2 regions of the Paenibacillus sp. FSL H7-0442 genome follow, and region 1 is predicted to be linked to the other one. Evidence: riboswitches for the same ligand, from Rfam matches in the RefSeq annotation. Region 1 holds a riboswitch; the other holds the start of a gene.
What was found. A riboswitch is a leader RNA that binds a small molecule or an ion and turns the genes downstream of it on or off. The one in region 1 is predicted to bind cobalamin.
Positions count from the first base shown of each region.

Region 2: linked by a shared signal. The riboswitch ahead of MHH57_RS06825 (cobalamin-binding protein) and the one ahead of metE (5-methyltetrahydropteroyltriglutamate--homocysteine S-methyltransferase) in region 1 are both predicted to bind cobalamin.

Region 1 covers NZ_CP151963.1:5,368,593-5,371,801, forward strand. The annotation lists gene MHH57_RS23710 (anaerobic ribonucleoside triphosphate reductase) at 1-711, shown strand, start outside; gene nrdG (anaerobic ribonucleoside-triphosphate reductase activating protein) at 708-1,205, shown strand; cobalamin riboswitch at 1,385-1,581, shown strand; gene metE (5-methyltetrahydropteroyltriglutamate--homocysteine S-methyltransferase) at 1,741-3,209, shown strand, end outside.
Region 2 covers NZ_CP151963.1:1,501,606-1,504,814, forward strand. The annotation lists gene cbiB (adenosylcobinamide-phosphate synthase CbiB) at 1-776, shown strand, start outside; gene MHH57_RS06820 (histidine phosphatase family protein) at 826-1,578, shown strand; cobalamin riboswitch at 1,701-1,893, shown strand; gene MHH57_RS06825 (cobalamin-binding protein) at 2,100-3,107, shown strand; gene MHH57_RS06830 (iron ABC transporter permease) at 3,104-3,209, shown strand, end outside.

The sequences.
Region 1 (3,209 bases):
GGTGGAGAACAACTAGAGCCAGATGATAAGGTGGGAAGCATACTAAAACACGGTACGCTTTCGATCGGATTCATCGGACTGGCTGAGTGCATGAAGGCACTATACGGAAAACACCACGGGGAGGATGATTTCGTATACCGCGAGGCACAGCGAATCATCACTTCTATGCGCGTGTATTGCGATCGAATGAGTGAATATCACAATTTGAATATTACATTGTTCGCTACGCCTGCCGAAGGTCTGTCGGGCAAGTTCACCTTGCTGGATCAACGTGATTTCGGGATTATTCCTGAGGTAAATGATCGAGAATATTACACGAATTCTTTTCATATTCCCGTGTATTACACGCTCCCGGCTGCTCGTAAAATCAGCTTGGAAGCTCCGTTCCATAACCTATGCAACGCTGGTGCGATATCATACATTGAGCTGGACGGTAATGCGCGGAATAACCCGGATGCGTTTCTTAAAATTGTTCAATACGCGCTGCATCAGAATATCGGCTACTTCTCCATCAACCATCCGGTGGATCGTTGTACAGAATGCGGTTATGAAGGGATTATCGGGACAAGCTGCCCCCAATGTGGCACAGATGAGGAGCACACACACTTTCAGCGCTTACGTCGGGTAACCGGATATCTGACAGGGGATTATACCGTTCGCTTTAATGCTGCAAAACAGGCAGAAGTTCGAGACCGGGTGAAACATAAGTGAATTTGTGTGGCTACATTCCGGAATCTCTGAACGAAGGATACGGCCTGCGCACCGTCGTGTTCATTAGCGGTTGCCGTCATGCCTGTCCCGGATGCTTTAATCCAGCGTCGTGGAGCTTCCGTGCAGGTGAGCCATTCACACCCCAACGACAACAGGAAGTCATTCGTGACATCATGGATAATCCGTTGTTGGATGGACTGACTCTCTGCGGGGGAGACCCGTTTTTCTCAGCAGCAGAATGCTCGCAATTTGTGCGCGACTTCCGTGCGGCCTGTCCCGACCGAACCGTGTGGGCTTACACTGGCTTTGTCTATGAAGATCTACTCACAGATCAGGAGCGACAAGAGCTAGCACTTTTGTGCGATGTGATTGTGGATGGTCGCTTTGTAGAACAGCAAAAGGACCTGACCCTTCCCTTCCGGGGCAGCCGCAATCAGCGTCTAGTAGATGTAAAAGCCAGCATTCAGGCAGGTTACACCGTTTCATTGACTTAAGGCGAAGGTTACTCGGCAAATGCTATATCTAATCTAGGACAAGTCTCCATCATGGATGAGGCTTGTCTTTTTTTGCATATCCCTAACAGATTCCATTGCAGTTTCTATTGCGCATCCTGCAAGTTTCACTTATGATGGTGAACAAGTATACGAGTGCATAATTATTCGTCATACCTTAACCGCATAGCTTGGAGATAGGTGTCTGTTCTATTCAGATCAGGCTTAAAAGGGAAGCCGGTGCAAATCCGGCACGGTCCCGCCACTGTAAACGGGGAACTTTCAGCTGTTCATACAACCACTGGTCGACAGACCGGGAAGGGATGCTGAGAGTCATGATCCGTAAGTCAGGAGACCTGCCTATTTTAACAACATCGCAAGTACCTACGGAAGATAGGGAGGTGTTAAGAGCAGTCACCGTATTTTTGATTTTTTAATCACGGAGGCATTCTTTCCCCTACTTATTTTTAACTCTGGGGGAAGAATGCCTTTTTTGGTACGTAAAAATAAAACAGACACCCACTAGGAGGAAAAGTACATGTCCGTCATTGAATGGCCTGAATTGTCCGGCTTAATTAGCAGTAATCTGGGATATCCGCGTATCGGCGAAAACCGGGAATGGAAGAAAGCACTGGAACGCTTCTGGAACGGCAGTATTAGCGAAAGCGAACTGCAAACGGAGATGAAAAGACTACGGTTGGAGCATCTGAGCAAGCAGCGTGACAAGGGGATTGATCGCATTCCTGTCGGAGACTTCTCCTATTATGATCACATGCTGGATACATCTGTGATGTTTGGCCTGATACCCGAACGGTTCAACCATCGTCCCGCAGGTCCGATTCCTCTGTCCGTGTATTTCGGGATCGCTCGTGGACAAAAGGGAGCAACCGCCAGTGAAATGACCAAATGGATGAACACCAATTATCACTACATCGTTCCCGAATTGGCAAACGCAGTCCCGGTGTTCACTGAAAATAAACCTTTACGGGCTTATCGTGAAGCAAAACAAGAGCTAGGCATTGATGGGAAACCGGTCCTCATCGGCCCCTATTCATTCGTTACCCTTTCCAAAGGCTATGATCGCAAGGAGCTTGCTTCTATTATAAGAACCTTCCTGCCTTTATACACCCGTGTCCTGTCTGAACTAGCAGCAGAAGGTGTTCAGTGGGTCCAAATCGATGAACCTGTCCTGACCACCTCATTCCCAGTAGAGGATCTGGACATTATTCAGGAAGTCTATGAAGCTTTGGCCCAAGCTGCGCCCTCTTTAAATATAATGCTGCAAACTTACTTTGGCAGCCTGGACCATTATGAGCGTCTGTCCGCACTTCCGGTACAGGGACTGGGTCTTGATTTTGTGTATGATGATGGCGAAAATCTCCAGCATATATTGCAGCATGGTTTCCCTAAAGGAAAAACGCTGGGCGCTGGGGTCATTGACGGGCGCAATATATGGCGCAGCGACCTTAACGCTGTGGCTACCCTGCTGGGTCAGTTAGCAGAACAGACCACTGCCGAGCAGCTTATCGTACAGCCATCATGCAGTCTGCTGCATGTGCCAGTCAGTCTGGAAGCAGAGCACAAGCTGGATCGAGAACTGGTGCAAGCGCTGGCTTTTGCCGATGAAAAGCTTGAGGAAATCGCCGTCCTGACGGCTGCACTTGGCAAACACGATCCATCCGCACTCACCAAGCTTGGACAAAGTGCAGATGCGGTAGCCCGTTTCAACAGCTCAGCGGCACGCGTACAAACAGCTGACGATCTGGCTGACTTGCTGGCAAAGGAGCCTCTAACACGCAGCGTTCCTTTCGCCGAGCGTCGTGAGATTCAGCAAAATAAGCTGAAGTTGCCTCCACTGCCTACGACGACCATTGGTAGCTTCCCGCAAACCGCCGAGATCCGCAAGGCCCGCCTGCACTATCGCAAAGGAGAATGGTCTGCCGAGCAATACCGGACGTTCATCCAACAGCAAATCAAGGAATGGATTGATATTCAGGAGGACATTGG
Region 2 (3,209 bases), 1.9 Mb from region 1:
CCTTTGCGCTCGCCTGGGCGCTGTTGCAATTGCTTGCCTGGATTCATCCGTGGTTATCTGTCGGCGCAGAAATAGTGCTGATTGCGACCACGATTGCTTCCAAAGGACTAAAGGATGCAGGAATGGCAGTCTACCGAGCGTTGCAGGCGGATGACCTGGCTGCGGCACGGCGGGAGCTGGGCATGATAGTCGGGCGGGATACGCAGCAACTTGATGAGCCTGAGATTGTACGCGGTACGGTTGAAACGGTCGCTGAAAATATCGTGGACGCGATTATTTCCCCGCTTTTTTATGCCTTGATCGGGGGAGCACCCTTGGCGCTGGCTTATCGTGCTGTGAATACGCTCGATTCCATGGTTGGCTACAAAAATGAAAAGTATCTGCATTTAGGCTGGGCTTCAGCACGTCTAGATGATGTGGCTAACTACATTCCAGCACGCCTGACAGCGGCAATGCTTGTGATAGCGGCGTGGATGTACAAACGAGATGCTGCAAGAAGCTGGCGCACAGTCAAGCGAGACGCTCGTCTGCACCCAAGTCCGAACAGTGGCTTCCCGGAATCGGCTGTTGCTGGTGCATTGGGGATTCGTCTTGGAGGATATAATGTGTATCATGGCGTGCGCTCCTTTCGTGCATACATGGGGGATTGGATACGACCGCTAGAGTCGAAAGATATACGGCATACGATCCAGCTGATGTTCGCCGTGTCCAGTATGTTTGTAGGATTGTGTTTGTTAGGAGCCGCAGGTTGTTTTGCCTTGGGATGGGTGCGGTGAGGGTGAGGAGTGACACACTGAATAATGATCGAGCAGGAAGTGACATTTCTTGAAACAAGATATAGCAGCAAAAAGGACAGTAGAATACGCACAAAGACCGAACTCACAGGAGGATAAGGTGCCGTATGATGCTAAAGAAGATCTGCATTGGGATATGGAGCTCGTGTTAGTTCGTCACGGCACAACCTTATGGAACAAGGAACGTCGATATCTGGGACACTCCGACTTAGGTTTGCTACCGGGGGCAGAGCAGGAATTAAAGCCTTTGCAGGAAAAATTGCAAGGTCAGTCCTTTGCTCGAATCTATTGCAGCGACTTAATGCGATGTCGCCAGACCTTGCAGATCATTGTGCCGGAATCAGAGTTGACGTCTGGGCGTTCCCTATCTACTATGCCTCCTATGATGGAACCATGTCTGCGAGAGCTTCATTTTGGCGAGTGGGATGGAAAAACGTATGACATGCTCAAGGATGTGTCGTTGTATCGGGCTTGGATTGATGAGCCGCAACGGATCACCCCACCTGGTGGAGAGTCTTGGACAGATTTTGTAAATCGTCTGCGCAAATTTCTTGACTCTCTGTATGAATGGCGTGTTGCTATGGAAGTTCAACCCATGGATTTGACTGCTACGTCGCCCTCTGTTTTGGTCGTTACGCATGGTGGCGTAATTCGTCAGCTAGCTTGCATGCTGATACCGGGCCATGATTTTTGGAGTCTGAATCCGAAGCCGGGAGAAGCATTAAGGATTCAATTGAGGCTGGCAGGACCGCACAATTACATAGCGGAAATGCTTCCTCATTAGGTTAGACACCAGCGGATAAAGAGGCTGTTTGGGTTGTAAGCCGCCTCATTTTAACCTATAATCATCAAGTAAAAGAACGGCTTGACTACCACTACATCAAATATCCAGCAGACGAGGTCGGCGCAGCGTGATGAAACTATGGTTTCCCTCCCTGCGCTGTTAAAAGGGAAGTCGGTGTGAATCCGGCGCGGTCCCGCCACTGTAAATGGAAACATGCCCGTTAGTCCTCTTTATATGTTACTAAGCATATGAAAGAATTTCAGGACATGTATTTTACCATAAGTCAGGATACCTGCCCGTCCGCCTGTCACCATAATCCTTCGAGGAAAGGATGACGTGTTCGCAGTGACTGTCCATGCGGAAAGAAGCTGCCGCCTGCGCACGATCTGCGCTAACGTGACCCCTGTGTCCTGATATGAGGATGCGGGGGTTTTTGATAGGAAAAGAAGGCTAGATTTAGAAGATATCTGATGATGTTCAAGTAACGCTCTTAACGATTTATTTATGAAGGGGTGCAAATCATGGCAGGAAAAAAAATAAAGGTGTGGACAACAGGTCTATTGGCTCTGATTTTGGCAGTTGTGCTGAGTGCATGTGGCGCTAATGGAAAAAATGCAGAAAATAAAGAGGGTCAGGCTTCTTCACAGCAGCCGGGACAGGCAGTAAACGCACAAGAGCCTCCGGGCAAAACGGTTTACCCGCTCACAGTTAAAGATGCAACAGGACAGGAATTTACATTCAAAAAAGCGCCGGATAAAATCGTTTCCGTCTCCCCGGCAGAAACCGAGGCGTTGTTCGCCATTGGGCTGGATAAGGAAATTGTCGGCGTCTCCGACTACTCTGATTACCCGGAAGCAGCTACGAAAAAGCCTAAAGTGGGCGGTATTATGAAACCGAACGAAGAGGCGATCATTGCTGCGAACCCGGAAGTCGTTTTTGCAGGGATATCACTTAGTGAACAGGCTACGACCAAGCTGCGCGACATGGGAATTATGATTTTTAAAACGGAACCGAAGACAGTGGAAGATGTCATGGCTAACATCGAATTGTATGGGAAAATCACCGATCATCAGAGAGAAGCAAGAGCGGTGACTGACAAGATGAGAGCAGATGTAGCAGAAGTAAAAGAAGGAATTAAAAATATCGGTAAAGGGCAGAAGCTGCGGGTATACGTCGAGTTTTCACCAGGCTGGACAGTGGGTAAAGGCGAGTTTATGGACGAGCTGATTACGTTGGCGGGCGGCGAAAATGTAGGTGCCACGCAGAAGGGGTGGTACCAAATCAGTGAGGAAAATATTATTGCTGCGAACCCTGACGTGATTTTGTACAGCAAAAGTGTCAAGGACGACAAAACGGGCCAGACGCTCGGTGATATCATTAAAGCTCGCAGTGGATGGGATCAAATATCGGCTGTTCGCCACAACCGGGTGTTTGCCGTGGATGATAATTTGATCAGTCGTCCGGGTCCACGCGTAACGGAAGGTCTCAAGGAAGTGGCCAAGGGCGTGTATCCTGAAATTTTCAAATGAACCGTAAACTGATCGGCTTTGGAGGGACAGGTCTTGTCCTGCTGTTGCTGACGCTGCTGCTCTGTCTTGGCATCGGCTCGGCCAAGCTTCCGGTCAGCCAAA